3 regions of the Streptococcus sp. HN38 genome follow, and region 3 is predicted to be linked to each of the others. Evidence: predicted binding sites of a transcription regulator. Region 3 holds the regulator's gene; each other region holds the start of a gene.
The links. The regulator Rex, encoded in region 3, represses fermentation and respiration genes when NADH is low (regulators of the CRP and FNR family bind a similar motif). The targets are predictions, from matches to a motif close to TTGTGAANTANTTCACAA.
Positions count from the first base shown of each region.

Region 1 (5,914 bases), 590 kb from region 3:
CTAGACGTGGGTTAGCTGGGGTACATTGATCTTCGTAGGCAAGAAGAGCCAATTCACGAGAGTGTTCTTTGAGTTCTTTCTCGTCGATACCTTGTGCTTTCAAGTTCATTTGGATACCGATGCGTTCACCGAGGTCGTAAACTGCTTGTGCGTATGCTGCAACAGCTTCTTCTGGTGTTGAGCATGGCAAGCCTAGAAGACGAGCGATGTCTTGGTATTTTTCATCTGCTTTATAGTAGTTGTACTTAGGCCATGTAGCTGTCTTGGCTGGACGAGTACCGTTGTAGCGGATAACGTACGGAAGCAAGATAGCGTTTGTACGACCGTGAACGGTATGGAAACGTCCACCAATCTTATGAGCCATTGAGTGAGAAATACCTAGGAATGCGTTGGCGAAGGCCATACCTGCCATAGTGGATGCGTTGTGCATTTTTTCACGTGATACAAAGTCAGCATTCTTCACTGAGCTTTCAAGGTTTTCAAATACTAGTTTGATAGCTTGAAGTGCTAAACCATCTGTAAAGTCGTTAGCTACTGTTGAAACGTATGCTTCTGTAGCGTGAGTCAATACGTCCATACCAGTATCGGCAGTAACGTGTGCAGGTACTGTCAATACGAGTGCTGGGTCAACGATTGCCACAGTTGGTGTCAATGAGTAGTCAGCGATTGGGTATTTACGGTTGTTTGCTTTATCAGAGATTACGGCGAACGGTGTTACTTCTGAACCTGTACCTGATGTAGTTGGAATCGCGATAAACTTAGATTTCTTACCAAGTTCTGGGAACTTGAAGGCACGTTTACGGATATCCATGAATTTTTGAACTAGGTCATGGAAATCAACTGTTGGTTGTTCGTAGAAGAGCCACATAACTTTGGCAGCATCCATTGGTGAACCACCACCGAGTGCGATGATTGTATCTGGTTTGAAGGTACGCATCAATTCTGTACCTTTATAGACCGTTGTGATGTCTGGATCTGGCTCAACGTCTGAGAAGATTTGGTAAACAACTTTATTACGACGAAGGTCCAATTGTTCGATGATACGATCTAGGAATCCAAGTTCTACCATGGCACGGTCTGTAACGATCATGACACGTTCAACGTCACGGCATTTTTGGAGATATTGGATAGAATCACGTTCGAAGTATGTTTTAGAAGGAACTTTAAACCATTGCATATTATTTCTACGTCTTCCTACTTTCTTGATGTTGAGCAAGTTCATAGCACTTACGTTATCACTGATTGAGTTGCGTCCGTAAGAACCACAACCAAGTGTCAATGATGGCAAGAATGCGTTGTAAACATCACCGATACCACCGAAAGTAGATGGAGAGTTCCAAATAACACGGATAGCACGTACGATTGTACCAAACTCTTTCGCCAATTCTGCGTCTTCCGTATGAATAGCTGCAGAGTGACCGAGACCGTGGAATTCAACCATTTGGCGAGCTGCTTCAAGACCTTCTGCACGACCATCAACTTTCAAGACGGCAATAACAGGTGACAATTTCTCACGAGTCAATGGTTCTTTCTCACCGATTTCAGCAACCTCAGCTGCCAAGATGTTTGTACCTTCTGGTACTGAGAAGCCGGCCTGCTCAGCGATCCATGCAGCTGGACGACCTACGATGTCCGCATTCAATTTGCCTTCTGCACAGTTTTTGCTGTTAGCTTTCACACCGAAGCAGTACTCTTCAAGAAGTGCTTTTTCTTTCTTATTAACAAAGTAAGTTTTGTACGATTTGAATTCAGCTACAAACTCGTCATACACTTCCTTATCAATGATCACTGCTTGCTCTGACGCACAGACCATACCGTTGTCAAATGACTTAGACATAACGATGTCATGTGCTGCCTGACGGATGTTTGCTGATTTTTCAATGTATGCTGGAACGTTACCTGCACCTACACCAAGGGCAGGTTTACCACAAGAGTAAGCTGCACGCACCATTGCGTTACCACCAGTTGCAAGGATTGTTGCAATACCATCATGTTTCATCAACTCAGATGTTGCTTCCATAGATGGTTTTGTAATCCACTGGATACAGTTTTCAGGAGCACCAGCTGCCACAGCTGCTTCATAGACAACACGAGCTGCATGAGCAGAAGATTCTTGCGCAGATGGGTGGAAGGCAAAGACGATTGGATTACGTGTTTTAAGTGCAATCAATGATTTAAAGATTGCTGTAGAAGTTGGGTTTGTTGTTGGTGTGATACCACAAACAACACCGACCGGCTCAGCAATCAAAGTCAAACCTGTCACTTCATCTTCTTCGATAACACCAACAGTTTTTGTGTGGCGCATGTTATTGACAACGTGCTCACAAGCAAACAAGTTCTTAGTAGCCTTGTCTTCGAATACACCACGTTTGGTTTCTTCAAAAGCGTGCATTGCCAATTCACCGTGCTTGTCAAGAGCAGCTACCGAAGCCTTAGCTACAATATAGTCTACTTCTTCTTGACCAAGTTTACGGAACTCATCAAGAGCAACCAAACCTTTTTGAACAAGCTCATCGACGTGCTTGCGCGCTTCTACCAACTTTTCTTCTGGTGATACTACTTTTTTATCAGCCATTGTGTTCCTCCAAATATACTCGCTAACTATTTGTTAACTTTTTCACAATGTTATTCTACTATTTTTTATTTTATTTGTAAAGAGAAATTGTTAATTTTTTCACATTTTTTCTGTTTTGCTTTAGAAAGCGCTTACTTTTTCCTGTTTTCAGAAAACATTCAGATTTGTTTCTGCTTTGTTTGGTCGAAAAATACATAAAGTAAGACAAATCTTTATCATTTATTCTTTCTCTAACATTTACGATACTAGTTTATCAAGAAAACGCTTCCATGTAAATAGATTTTTTTGAAAATTTTGTAGTAATTACGTGATAATTTTCAATTTTATATTCATTTGTTCCTCCTTCTCTACTCTTGCATTTTTGTTCACATTGTGATATTATTAACAAGAAAATATCTATATTAACACATTCAAAAAATGTGCTGCAATAAATAGGAGGTCTGCCATGAAAGCAGTTGTTGTTAATCCAGAATCTACTGGTGTTGTCGTTGTTGAAAAAGAACTTCGTCCACTTGAAGCTGGCGAAGCTTTGGTCCAAATTGAGTACTGTGGTGTTTGTCACACTGACCTCCACGTTGCCAATGGTGATTTTGGTAAGGTTCCTGGTCGCGTTCTTGGTCACGAAGGAATCGGTATTGTTACAGAAATCGCTCCTGATGTGACCAGCTTGAAGGTCGGCGACCGTGTCAGCGTTGCTTGGTTCTTCCAAGGCTGTGGTATGTGTGAATATTGTACAACCGGTCGCGAAACTCTCTGCCGTACCGTAAAAAATGCAGGCTACTCTGTTGACGGTGGTATGGCTGAGCAATGTATTGTAACAGCAGACTATGCAGTAAAAGTTCCAGAAGTTCTTGATCCAGCTCAAGCAAGTTCTATCACTTGTGCTGGCGTTACTTGCTACAAAGCGATTAAAGAAGCTCACTTGGAACCAGGTCAATGGATCGCTATCTATGGTGCTGGCGGACTCGGAAACCTTGCTGTACAATACGCTAAAAAAGTCTTCAACGCTCATGTTATCGCTGTAGACATTAATAATGATAAATTGGAACTCGCCAAAGAAGTTGGTGCAGATGTGACGATCAACGGACTTGAAGTAGAAGATGTTCCTGGATATATTAAAGAAATTACTGGTGGCGGTGCTCACTCAACTGTCGTAACGGCTGTTTCTAAGGTTGCCTTCAACCAGGCTATTGACAGCGTTCGTGCAGGTGGCTATGTGGTGGCTGTCGGACTTCCATCTGAATACATGGACCTCAGTATCGTGAAGACTGTGCTAGACGGTATCAAAGTGGTCGGCTCACTAGTTGGTACTCGTAAAGATTTAGAAGAGGCCTTCCACTTCGGTGCTATGGGACTAGTTGTTCCAGTCGTTCAAAAACGTCCTGTCGAAGATGCCGAAGCAGTCTTTGATGAAATGGCAGCGGGAACTATTCAAGGCCGCATGGTCTTAGACTTCTGCCACTCACACTAATGCGTTCTCCACTATTTTCAAGAAGTGATTATCCAATCGCTTCTTTTTTGCTTTCTAAAATAAAAAGAAGCAGCTTAGACTACTGCTTCTCCAATTCTTCTAAAATGCTTGCGAAATCTGTTTTTAAGATTTCCAAGCTTGTTTCAACTTGACTTCTTGTCTGGTTATTTTTAACCACCACCTGTCCAGATTCAATTTCACTACCACCCAGGGTAATGATGGCCTTGGCTCCAAAGACATCTGCCGACTTAAACTGGGCCTTGAGCTTGCGGTCAAGGTAGTCTCGTTCTGCACGGAACCCTTGCTTGCGGATGGCTTGAACCAACTCAAGCGCTCCGCTATTTGCCTCCTGACCCAAAACAGCGATATAAACATCTAACTGGGTGTCGAGAGGGAGCTCAATGCCTTGCTTTTCAAGGACGAGGATAAGGCGTTCAATTCCCATACCAAAGCCAAAGGCTGGCGTTTCTGGTCCGCCAAAGTAGGTCACCAAACCGTCATAACGGCCACCGGCACAGATGGTCAGGTCGTTGCCACCTACCTCTGTCATAAACTCGAAAATAGTATGGTTGTAGTAGTCCAAACCACGCACCATGTTGGTGTCAATGGTGTAAGCAATACCTAGGCTGTCCAACATAGACTTGACCGCTTCAAAATGAGCTGTACTTTCTTCATCTAGATAGTCCAAGATAGACGGTGCGTTTTCCACAGCAATCTTGTCTTCTTTTTCCTTGGAATCCAAAACACGCAAGGGATTTTCTTCTAGACGGCGCTGGCTATCCTTGGACAGCTGGTCCTTGAGCGGTGTCAGGTAGTCAATCAGGGCCTGACGATAGGTGGCACGGCTCTCGGGATTTCCCAGACTGTTGAGGTGGAGGCGAATGTCCTTGATTCCCAACTCTTCAAAGAAGTGATAGGCCATAGCAATGGTTTCTACGTCTGTCGCTGGGTTATTGGAACCAAAACACTCCACACCAATCTGGTGGAACTGGCGCAGACGACCAGCCTGCGGACGCTCATAGCGGAACATTGGGCCCATGTAATAGAACTTAGCAGGTTTTTGTACTTCTGGGGCAAAGAGCTTATTTTCTACATAAGAACGGACAACGGGCGCTGTCCCTTCAGGACGAAGAGTGATATGGCGGTCCCCCTTGTCATAGAAATCGTACATCTCCTTGGTCACAATGTCCGTCGTATCGCCAACCGAACGGCTGATCACCTCGTAATGCTCGAAAATCGGTGTGCGAATCTCAGCGTAATTGTACTGTTTGAAAATGCTACGAGTAAAGTTTTCCACGTACTGCCATTTGGCCGTATCCTGCGGTAGTAAATCCTGTGTTCCTTTAGGTTTTTGTAGTTTCATAGTTTTTCTCATTTCTCTAAATCTTACCCTTTATTTTATCATATTTTGGACTTTTTTGGAAATGGCAGAGCAGACAAAAGGCCGTGCCTACTGACACGACCTTGTTTAAAAAAACTATTTCTTATCCACAATCTGGAAATTCAAGTCTGCAACTTCGATTTCAACCTCAAGTTTTTCTTCGGAGTTGAGATTGAGGAGGTTTTCTAAGGCTGTTTCTGCAAAGGCCGCTACTTTTTCTTGGCGTCCTGTGTCATTCGATACTTCCTCGCTTGTCTTGTAAATGGCTTCTTGGGATTTGTCATTTAGAAATTCCTGAGCCTTTTGTCCAGAAGTGAAGACATCGACAGCCTTGTCTAGCAGACCATTGCTATTATTGCTGATTTTGATTTCTCCATGTTGCTGAGAATCAACTTCAACAAGCACAGGTTTCTTGAAGGTTAAGGTATTGTTTTGAATCTGAACATCAGACTGACCAATGCCCTCCAAGACCAGCTTGAACTCCGTC
Region 1 covers NZ_CP116604.1:308,793-314,706, reverse strand. Annotated here, with positions in the region: gene adhE (bifunctional acetaldehyde-CoA/alcohol dehydrogenase) at 1-2,575, opposite strand, end outside; gene adhP (alcohol dehydrogenase AdhP) at 3,021-4,046, shown strand; gene hisS (histidine--tRNA ligase) at 4,126-5,409, opposite strand; gene PHA78_RS01585 (hypothetical protein) at 5,524-5,914, opposite strand, start outside.
Region 1: adhE (bifunctional acetaldehyde-CoA/alcohol dehydrogenase) is a predicted target of Rex. The motif match lies at 2,606-2,623, and genes of this name have one in related genera.

Region 2 (5,914 bases), 520 kb from region 3:
GCTTCGTCAGATGAAGGCAGATGTCGGTTCAGACAATGTTATGTATATCCATACAACACTCTTGCCTTATCTCAAAGCAGCAGGCGAAATGAAAACTAAACCAACACAACATTCTGTAAAAGAGTTGCGTGGTCTAGGTATTCAGCCCAACATGTTGGTAATTCGGACAGAGCAGTCTGCTGGACAAGGAATTAAAAATAAACTGGCACAATTCTGTGATGTTGCTCCAGAAGCAGTTATTGAGTCCTTGGATGTCGAACATCTTTACCAAATCCCATTAAATATGCAAGCGCAGAACATGGATCAAATTGTTTGCGATCACTTGAAGCTCGACGTACCTCCAGCAGATATGACAGAGTGGACAGCAATGGTAAACAAGGTTCTTAATCTCCAGAAAAAAGTAAAAATCGCTTTAGTTGGTAAGTATGTAGAATTACAAGATGCCTATATTTCTGTAGTTGAAGCTCTAAAACACTCAGGATATGCAAATGATGCTGCTATCGAATTGGACTGGGTCAATGCAAATGATTTGACAGCAGAAAACGTAGCTGAACGTCTAGGACAAGCACAAGGAATTATCGTTCCTGGTGGCTTTGGACAACGTGGTACAGAAGGGAAAATACAAGCCATTCGTTATGCTCGTGAGAATGACGTGCCAATGCTAGGGGTCTGCTTGGGAATGCAGCTGACCTGTGTAGAATTTGCACGTCACGTTCTCGGTTTAGAAGGTGCTAACAGCTTTGAATTAGACCCAGAAACCAAATATCCAATTATTGACATCATGCGTGATCAAATTGGTGTGGAAGATTTAGGAGGAACTCTCCGCCTAGGTCTTTATCCAAGCAAGCTCAAACGTGGCTCCAAGGCTGCAGCTGCTTATGATAATCAAGAAGTTGTACAACGTCGCCATCGTCATCGTTATGAGTTTAACAATGACTTCCGTGAACAATTTGAAAAAGCAGGTTTTGTTTTCTCAGGAGTGTCACCAGACAACCGTTTGGTAGAAATTGTTGAAATTCCAGAAAATAAATTCTTCGTTGCCTGCCAATATCATCCAGAACTACAATCTCGTCCTAATCGCCCTGAAGGTTTGTATACAGCCTTTGTTTCAGCAGCTATGGAGAATGAAAAATAAGTATAACTGTTATAGAAGAAGATTGGTATTATTCAATCTTCTTTTATATTATGTGACTTTTAGTCCGTCACGCTCCGTAAGGTGCGTGACAAATAAACCACCCGCTATGCGGGTGCGCGACGAAGGTTATACCAAAAAAACTCCAAACGCGATACAATAAAGGTGTTCAAGCCTATTGTAAAGCGAAAGGAGAAAAATATGGCGCAAAAGGCACATAGTTTATCACATACAAAGTGGCTGTGTTCTACCACATTGTCTTCACCCCTAAGTATAGACGAAAAATTATCTATAATCAATATCGAAGTAGTCTTGGAGAGATATTTCGACTATTGTGTAGTTATAAAGGTGTTGAAATTATCGAAGGTCATCTGATGCCAGACCATGTTCACATGTTAGTCAGTATTCCTCCAAGGTTAAGTGTATCCAGTTTTATGGGCTATTTAAAAGGCAAGAGTGCTCTTATGATGTTTGATAAACACGCCAATCTCTCTATAAATTTGGGAATCGTCATTTCTGGGCAGAGAGCTTCAACAATTTGGGGAATTGTTGAAGAGTGTAAGTTGGACTTAATGAAGCCACGATTAAGAAACATATACAAGAATAAAGAAATTATCCAGTGGATGATTTCTTCACGAGGTAAGATATTGAAAGCGAGTTAAACATGATATAGCACTTGATAAGTTAAGTGTAAAAGAGTATGAAGATCCCTTTAGGGATAATGGCAAGTAGTACGAATGCCTCTTTAAGAGGCTAGTGACGAGTCAAAAGCAGTGAGGCTTGAACAAAGTGAAAGCCAGCGTCTTTAGGCGCTAGCTGGTGATGTGGGCTTATAGCCCTTGTTCAAACCACCCGTTTGACGGGTGGTCATGATTTTATATAAAGAAACAAAAAAAGTGTCAGTATTTTATAGAAGAAAATACGAAATACCACCCCCATATGGCATCATTGTCTAGATGGTTTTAAGCATTATATAGTAGAATATTGCAAAAGAATCAGCTAAATTAATACGTTTTGGCAAAAAAGGTAAAAATAAAAAATAAAATTCAAAAAAAGTGTTGACAAGGCTAGTACCTAATGATATACTAGTTCTTGTGTTAAGCGGGGATGGCGGAATTGGCAGACGCGCAGGACTAAGGATCCTGTGACCGCTTTAGGTCGTGTGGGTTCAAGTCCCACTCTCCGCATAGTGGACTAGCTAAGGCTAGTCCTTTTGCTTTGTCTAGATAAGTGCAGAGCACGATATATGCTAGTTCATAAATTACAAGAATGATACGAAACAGGCATTATTATGGCTTTCATGAAAAGATATGTGAAAGTTTTCTCAAAACTAGACGGTTTCAACTAGCATTTTCAAAATAAAAATGGTAGAATAGAAGAGTATGAGGTGCAACCTCAAAAAATATTAGGAGGCTATCGAAATGCCATTAGTTTCAGCAGAAAAATTTGTCCAAGCAGCGCGTGACAACGGTTATGCAGTTGGTGGATTTAACACAAACAACCTTGAGTGGACTCAAGCTATCTTGCGTGCAGCAGAAGCAAAACAAGCTCCAGTTCTTATCCAAACTTCTATGGGTGCAGCTAAGTACATGGGTGGTTACAAAGTAGCTCGTAACTTGATTGCAAACTTGATTGAATCAATGAACATTACAGTTCCAGTTGCTATTCACCTTGACCACGGTCACTACGAAGATGCACTTGAGTGTATCGAAGTTGGTTACACTTCTATCATGTTTGATGGTTCACACCTTCCAGTAGAAGAAAACCTTGCAAAAGCAAAAGAAGTTGTAGAATTGGCGCACGCTAAAGGTATCTCAGTTGAAGCTGAAGTTGGTACTATCGGTGGTGAAGAAGATGGTATCGTAGGTGCTGGTGAATTGGCTCCAATTGAAGATGCAGTAGCAATGGTTGCAACTGGTATTGACTTCTTGGCAGCAGGTATCGGTAACATCCACGGTCCATACCCAGCAAACTGGGAAGGTCTTGACCTTGACCACTTGCGTAAATTGACTGAAGCTGTACCAGGTTTCCCAATCGTATTGCACGGTGGTTCAGGTATTCCAGATGCACAAATCCAAGAAGCAATCAAATTGGGTGTTGCTAAAGTTAACGTAAACACTGAGTGCCAAATCGCATTTGCAAACGCAACTCGTAAGTTTGCAGCAGCTTATGAAGCAAACGAAGCAGAATACGATAAGAAAAAACTCTTTGACCCACGTAAATTCTTGGCAGACGGCGTGAAAGCTATCCAAGCATCTGTTGAAGAGCGTATCGACGTATTCGGTTCAGCGAACAAAGCTTAATGTAACTGCGAAGAAATCTTAGATTTCAAGCAAACAAAGCATAAGTTTCTTAGATTAAACCAAAAAGGATTTTCTTTCGAGAATCCTTTTTATTATAATAGTTGATTAAGTTTGATCTAGTTCTTTGCTATGAAGAAATCTACGATAGAAGTGAGCAGAGAACAGTTAAAATATAAACTGCTCCAAAGTTTTCATGACTCTAATGACTTAGAGAACGAAGAATTATGGATGGGACGCAAACAGTAGTGTTAAAATATTTACCTATGAGTATAGATACTTTAAAAAAATAAAAATGAAAATAATTCTTGCCAAGTCCAATCTTTTCTGTTAGAATAGTATGGTATGTGGTGCTAGCACATCCGATATATTTGATCAAATGAGGAGGAAGATACAATGGCTAAAGTATGTTATTTCACTGGTCGTAAGACTGTATCAGGTAACAACCGTTCACACGCTATGAACCAAACTAAACGCGCAGTTAAACCAAACCTTCAAAAAGTAACTGTTTTGATTGATGGTAAACCTAAAAAAGTTTGGGCTTCAGCACGTGCACTAAAATCAGGCAAAGTTGAACGCGTATAATAACAAAGTCGTTAGAAAAATCTAGCGACTTTTGTTTTTGGAAAAATAGCCTAGATATAAAGTCGGTGAGGAGCAAATTCGGCCACTACATAATAAACAGGAAAGAATATCAGCTATATAGCTCTTCACATTGTTGCTGAAAAGTTAACAAAGAAGGAATGATGTCAAAAATAAACTGTGTATTGATGTGGGAGATTTTCTCAAGCACGAACATATAAACTTGGATTGACATTAGGAGTTGTACGAGAGAGCATATCCGTACGGGGTCTACAAGAAGGAAATCACGAACTGGAAGAATAGAGAGTTTTTCTCAGTTTTTCGCCAAATTTCATAAAAAAATCCAAAAAATCCCAAAAACTAGTTGACAATGTATATAAGTCATGATAGAATGAATGAGTTGTCTCATGAGGGGCTAGTTAATAGAGGAACGAAAAAAAGTTTCGAAAAAGTGTTGACAAGACCATCAGAAGATGATAGAATGAATGAGTTGTCTCTTGAGGGGACTAGTTAACAGAGAAACGAAAAAAAGTTTCAAAAAAGTGTTGACAAGAAGTTGAAGAAATGATAAACTAAGATAGTTGTCGCGAGCGCGATAACGACAAGACCTTTGAAAATTAAAGAAGACGAACCAAACGTGCAGGGTGATTTATCTAAGGATAAATCGTCAATGACAAAGAACAATAAAACGGAAAGCTAGCAATAGCTTGAGTTTGAATCAAAACTTTTTATGAGAGTTTGATCCTGGCTCAGGACGAACGCTGGCGGCGTGCCTAATACATGCAAGTAGAACGCTGAAGTCTGGTGCTTGCACTAGACGGATGAGTTGCGAACGGGTGAGTAACGCGTAGGTAACCTGCCTCATAGCGGGGGATAACTATTGGAAACGATAGCTAATACCGCATAACAGTATTTACCGCATGGTAGGTACTTGAAAGGAGCAATTGCTTCACTATGAGATGGACCTGCGTTGTATTAGCTAGTTGGTGAGGTAACGGCTTACCAAGGCTTCGATACATAGCCGACCTGAGAGGGTGATCGGCCACACTGGGACTGAGACACGGCCCAGACTCCTACGGGAGGCAGCAGTAGGGAATCTTCGGCAATGGGGGCAACCCTGACCGAGCAACGCCGCGTGAGTGAAGAAGGTTTTCGGATCGTAAAGCTCTGTTGTAAGAGAAGAACTGTGAGAAGAGTGGAAAGTTTCTCATTTGACGGTATCTTACCAGAAAGGGACGGCTAACTACGTGCCAGCAGCCGCGGTAATACGTAGGTCCCGAGCGTTGTCCGGATTTATTGGGCGTAAAGCGAGCGCAGGCGGTTTGATAAGTCTGAAGTAAAAGGCTGTGGCTTAACCATAGTACGCTTTGGAAACTGTCAAACTTGAGTGCAGAAGGGGAGAGTGGAATTCCATGTGTAGCGGTGAAATGCGTAGATATATGGAGGAACACCGGTGGCGAAAGCGGCTCTCTGGTCTGTAACTGACGCTGAGGCTCGAAAGCGTGGGGAGCGAACAGGATTAGATACCCTGGTAGTCCACGCCGTAAACGATGAGTGCTAGGTGTTGGGTCCTTTCCGGGACTCAGTGCCGCAGCTAACGCATTAAGCACTCCGCCTGGGGAGTACGACCGCAAGGTTGAAACTCAAAGGAATTGACGGGGGCCCGCACAAGCGGTGGAGCATGTGGTTTAATTCGAAGCAACGCGAAGAACCTTACCAGGTCTTGACATCCCGATGACCGCCCTAGAGATAGGGTTTCTCTTCGGAGCATCGGTGACAGGTGGTGCATGGTTGTCGTCAGCTCGTGTCGTGAGATGTTGGGTTAAGTCCCGCAACGAGCGCAACCCCTATTGTTAGTTGCCATCATTCAGTTGGGCACTCTAGCGAGACTGCCGGTAAT
Region 2 covers NZ_CP116604.1:380,671-386,584, forward strand. Annotated here, with positions in the region: gene PHA78_RS01910 (CTP synthase) at 1-1,135, shown strand, start outside; partial or broken gene tnpA (IS200/IS605 family transposase) at 1,334-1,864, shown strand; tRNA gene PHA78_RS01920 (tRNA-Leu) at 2,234-2,319, shown strand; gene PHA78_RS01925 (class II fructose-bisphosphate aldolase) at 2,554-3,435, shown strand; gene rpmB (50S ribosomal protein L28) at 3,829-4,017, shown strand; rRNA gene PHA78_RS01935 (16S ribosomal RNA) at 4,741-5,914, shown strand, end outside.
Region 2: PHA78_RS01925 (class II fructose-bisphosphate aldolase) is a predicted target of Rex. The motif match lies at 2,443-2,460, and genes of this name have one in related genera.

Region 3 (5,914 bases):
TACTAGTCCCGAAAAAGAAAACTAGGAGTAACTCTTTGATTTATTTAGATAATGCAGCAACCACTGCTCTATCTCCTACTGCACTCCAACGGATGATGGAAGTGGCTCAAGAAAATTATGGAAATCCCTCCAGTATTCATCAAAGCGGTCGGAAAGCCAATCAACGTCTTAGACAAAGTCGTCAAGAGATTGCTCAGATTCTCTCCGCCTCTCCCGAACAAATTATTTTCACATCTGGAGGCTCCGAAGCTGATACTTTAGCTATTCAAGGCTATGCACTTGCACATCAATCCAAAGGAAAACACCTGATTACTACGGCTATCGAACACCATGCTGTCCTCCATACCATGCAGTATCTAGAGGATCGGTTTGGGTTCGAGGTAACCTATATCCAACCAGTCAACCAAGTAATCACCGCTCAACAAATTCAGGATGCCCTTCGGCCAGATACTATTTTAGTCAGCGTCATGTTTGCTAACAATGAGACCGGTCAGCTATTTCCCATCAAGGAAATTGGAGAGCTCCTAGCCGATCATCAGGCCGTCTTTCATGTAGATGCTGTCCAAGCAATTGGAAAAATTGCAATTTCTCCCTCTGACTACGGAATTGACTTGCTCGCGGCCTCTGCCCATAAATTCCATGGTCCAAAGGGGATGGGATTCCTGTATAGTAAAGTTCATAAATTTGATTCCTTGATCCACGGCGGAAAGCAGGAACAGCAACATCGAGCAGGTACTGAGAATCTCCCTGCTATTGCTGCTATGGCGACTGCCCTAACAGAACAATATGAGTCCTTAGATACGCATCATAAGCATGTCAGTGAACTGCGACAACATATTATCGAGGGATTGTCTGGCTTAGACTATTATCTCAATCAGGCTGGACCTCATCTCCCTCATGTCCTTAATATCGGTTTTCCTGGTAAACTTAATGAACAACTACTCATGCAACTAGATTTAGCAGGTATTGCTGTTTCTAGCGGTTCCGCATGTACGGCAGGTGTTGTCCAAAATAGCCATGTTTTAGAAGCTATGTATGGAAAAGACTCCCTTCGTCTGAAAGAATCCATTCGTATCAGCCTATCTGAAATCAATACAAAAGAAGAGATAGATACTCTTATCATCGAACTAAAGAAAATACTTGGAGGTTAAAATGGCATTCCAACAATCAGTTACCTTAAAAGATTGTAATTTTACTTATCACATTAGCCCTGCTATCAAAAAATATACACTCCGTGATAACACCTTTGAACAAACCAAAGCAGGTCACTATCAGCTTACACGTCTTCTGGAAGAAATTCCAAATTCAAACCAAGGATTCCTCTTGAAAATTATTATCAACCAAGACCTAACTGGTTTTAAAATTAATATTACCGACAAGTCTGGTCTTCATCTGGTAAACATTTTTAAGCCAGAAAGTAACAAGGTTATCCAAGAAAAATTCTATTTCCTCATGGATAGCTTGATTGACCGTGACATCTTTACAAAAGAGGCTTAGTATGATTGAAATTCACTATCTTGACGCTTACAAGCAAGAACGTATCCAAACATTTGAGAATAAGGATGCAGCCATTCTGGCTTTTGCCGGTTGCTTAACCCTCCCAGACTATTATCCAGTTACCAGCATTACACAAGACGGACAAGCTCTGGATTACAAAGGGACAATCGGAGATCTCTATCGCTATTTACAAACACTAGATTAGACAGTTTCCTGTTTAATCTTTTTTTAAAATCAATCTGTTGATTTTTTCACAAACTTGGACTAGAATAGAATAAAGAACTGTTTAATATATAAATAATCGATAAAGCGTATTCTATCGAAATAAAGGAGTCTAAAGTGAAAAACGATAAAAAATCTGATATTCCACGCGCTACTGCCAAACGTCTATCCCTCTATTATCGCATTTTTAAACGTTTCTATGCAGGAAATATTGAAAAAGCTAGTTCAAAAGAAATTGCCGAAGCTATCGGAATCGATTCAGCTACCGTCCGCCGAGATTTTTCCTATTTTGGAGAGCTTGGTCGTCGTGGCTTTGGCTACAATGTCAAAGAGTTGATGGATTTCTTTGCGGATATTCTAAATGATACCTCCATCACCAATGTTATGCTTGTTGGAGTCGGGAATATGGGGCGGGCCTTGCTACACTATCGCTTCCACGAACGAAATAAAATGAAAATAGTCATGGCTTTTGAAGCAGATGATAATCCAGCTGTTGGAACGACAGATGAAAATATCCCAATCCATTCAATCTCAGAAATCAAGGAACGTATCAGCGAAGCAAACTCTCAGACAGCCATTCTAACGGTACCCAGCGTCAAGGCACAAGAAGTGACCGATATTCTTGTTGAAGCTGGTGTCAAGGGAATTCTGAGCTTTTCACCAGTTAACTTGTCTGTCCCAAAAGATGTCGTTGTCCAGTATGTTGATTTGACTAGTGAATTACAGACACTACTCTACTTTATGCGAAAAGGATAAGCAATGAAAAAACCAGTTATTGGTATTTCTGGAAATGAATATAAAACAGGGGATCATACAGAACCCCTGCTTTCTTATACCCAGACTTGCCTCGTACAAGCTATTGAAGATGCTGGTGGGCTCCCACTCATCCTTCCAGCTACAGAGCCAGATTTGGCAAAATATTATATCCATCTTATTGACAAACTCATCCTAACAGGAGGACAAAATGTCCAGCCAAGTTACTATCACGAAGAAAGAACTATTGACAGCGATAATTATCTACCAAAGCGTGACGAGTTTGAATTGGCCCTCATAAGGGCTGCCCAGGAAGATCAGAAACCTATCTTCGGTATCTGCCGAGGTCTACAGCTCTACAATGTAGCTCAAGGTGGTAGCCTTCATCAATCAATTTCTGACCATTGGCAAGACATAGACGGACAAGAAGTCAGTCAAACGATTCAACTGACTCAAAATAGTCCACTTTACGACATATATGAGTCCGATCCGAGTGTGAACTCATTTCACCGTCAGGCTATCAAAGACTTAGCGCCTGACTTAGAAATCATTGCACTATCAGATAATCAACAGATTATTGAAGCAGTTCATTCAGCCTACCCAACTAAATTTTTAGGGGTTCAATGGCATCCTGAACTACTCTACGGTAAACGTGAGATTGAAAAAGACCTCTTCCACTATATTGTCAATAAACTTTAAAATAACTCACTTTCTTCTCTAAAAGAATAGTAATCCTTGTTTCCAACAATTAAATGATCTAATAATACCAGTCCTAGCTTTTCGCAGGACTCTTTTAAATTCTCCGTAAATAGCAAATCATTCCTACTAGGTTGTACTGAACCCGACGGGTGGTTGTGAACGATGATAATCGATGTTGCCATACATTTTACTGCGTAATGCAAAATTTCACGTGGTTCTGCAATACTACGATTAACACTCCCAATAAAAATCGTTTTTTGACTGATAATCTGGTTCTGGGTATTGAGATAAAGTGCAACTAGATGCTCCTGCTTCTTATGCCCGATTTCATGAATCATCTTACGTCCCAACTTCTCACTTCCCAAAATTCTCTCATTTAAGAGTAGCTCTGATTGATTGATACGTTTTCCAAGTTCAATCATAGCCTTAATTTCAATCGCCTTGACGCGCCCAATGCCAGTCAAACTTTGCAATTCTTCAATTGATAGTTCTCTTAGAGCCGCTAAACTCTCCAAACGATTCAATAATTTATTGGAGAGAATAGAAACAGGTTCTTTTTTTGTCCCAGTTCTAATAAAAATTGCTAGTAGTTCCTGATTACTGAGACGCTCAGCTCCAACTTCTACTAAACGTTCTCTAGGTAGAATGGCCTCTTCTTTAAATTCAATTTGATACATAATTTCCTCCTCACCTATCTATTCGTAAAATCTTGCAAAAAAAGAAGCCATATAAAACCAAAGATTATCTCCTCAGTCTTATACCACTTCTTTATTCGATTTTGATTGCCTTGAATAGTGAAAAGGGCTGGGGATAGCCCTTTTCAGCTTATCTCCTGAAAATAGGAAAGAGATAAAGAAAGGGAGTGGGAAAGAACTCAGCCATTCATAGAAGAGCTCCCCTCACTTCCAAACATTTAGGTTTGGGCTAAAATAGTCCACTGGACTATTTTGACACAAACTTCGTTTGTTTTATTTCCGCGCTCCAACAGTCACTACTCTGACTGTTGGAGGTTGGAAATGAAGCGAACTCTGTTCGTATCAGTCGTAGAGGTCAGATTTGGAGTGTGAAACACGAAGTGCTGAGATTTGCAAAGCAAATCCTATCTCCCACCTTTAACAGTCTCCCAGACTGTTAAAGCCAATCAACCACTGCGCTGAGATGTTGACACGAACTCTGACTAGTGGAGCTGGGCTTTTTGCCCAGCCTCTAGGTGTTAACTTTTCATCTACCCACTACAGTTTTATTTACGTTAAAATAAGTTTCAAGACTATTGATAAACCAAGACTTCGTCATCATCTTGGATATATAAAAATCTCAAAGGTAGACCAATTGTTGACCCAAAAATACTCTACATATGCAGAGAAGCACCTCGTAGGAAGTATTCTCAAATCAAAGACAAAGTCGCTAGAATGACATTACTAACAACTTTCAGAATGAAGACAAACATCAATCGAGATATTTGTCTTTTTTCCATCTTCTAGCCTAAATTTTTTCTTTTTTCTAAAATAGAGGACCTTTTCAATACACCGCCATATGAATGGTATCACCTTTGATGATGATTTGGTCTGGTGAGAAGGTTGACCAGTCCTTGCTTTTAAAATAGGCTTTTATAGCGGAATCTCTTTCTACTCGTTCAAGATTTTCCCCTGTCATATACGTATAGATTGAAAACGGTAAGAGATTTGTAACAGGGCTTTTCACTAAATTCCCCGTGTTAAGTATTCCCGAATGACTATCTATAAAGTCTGTATATTGATTGTCCAGCTGAGGATGTGCATCTGTATAAGTTGCCCTCTTGGTAACTTTTACCTGTGTCTTCTCCTCATAGTCACGAACCATTTGCTGTACCACCTGCATACGGTTTTGGTCCAACTGGGTGACGACTATCTGTTGTAAAAATATTTTGTTAAATGTCAGCGAAAGGACTGCTAGATAGAGGGTGACTAGTGTACCTTTGACTAGCTTAGCCTTTTTGAAGTCTAGTCTAGCCAATAATAAGAATAGACCAACCGAACAAGCAGCCGAATACGTAGACCGAGCACCTGAACCAGTTTTTGCAACCAAACTTAGGGCACATGGCAAAAGAAACAATAAAGGAAGAGCCAGCAAGATAAGCTTCGCTCTCGTCTTCTCAGCTGTCGTTCCTTTTTGTTGTCGTTTCACTCTCCAAAGGAGATAGCCAATGGCAAGCAAAAGGGAAATAAGGATAAAACCATCGGGACCAATGTTGAAACCTAAAATATATGATTTGATTAAAGTTTTTAAAAATCGTAGCATTCGAGCAAGTAGTCCGAGATTTTCAAGATCAAAACGCCCAATACCGAAAAACTTTAGATAAAGAAGTGAAATAAGACCACTCACGACAAAAGGGATAGAGGAGATGAGAAAGCTACGAATGGCAGCCTTAACATCTCGCTTTTCCACCGCAAAACACAGGCAAAGCATCAAGTACAAGGAAGTAAAGGACTGGTAGGTGAGCATGGATACTGTCGCTAAAACGATAGAAACCAGGAGCCAGTGCGTGACTGGCTTGCAAATCCGTATATAAGTGGCAAGAATAGCCATCAATACAGCAAACATCATAATACCACGTTCGACATATAAAAAATAGCTGATGATAAAGGGATTGACCAAGATGATCAATGATAAAAAAGGAGCCATCAAAGAGGAAGCTACCTCAGTCTTTTCAAACAATCTCGCTAAACACCACACAGACAAGCCCAGAAAACAAAGCGCTAAACAA
Region 3 covers NZ_CP116604.1:900,138-906,051, reverse strand. Annotated here, with positions in the region: gene PHA78_RS04520 (ribose-phosphate diphosphokinase) at 1-25, shown strand, start outside; gene PHA78_RS04515 (cysteine desulfurase family protein) at 36-1,151, shown strand; gene PHA78_RS04510 (DUF1831 domain-containing protein) at 1,153-1,497, shown strand; gene PHA78_RS04505 (DUF4649 family protein) at 1,499-1,702, shown strand; gene PHA78_RS04500 (redox-sensing transcriptional repressor Rex) at 1,837-2,475, shown strand; gene PHA78_RS04495 (gamma-glutamyl-gamma-aminobutyrate hydrolase family protein) at 2,479-3,171, shown strand; gene radC (RadC family protein) at 3,168-3,848, opposite strand; gene PHA78_RS04485 (glucosyltransferase domain-containing protein) at 4,690-5,914, opposite strand, start outside.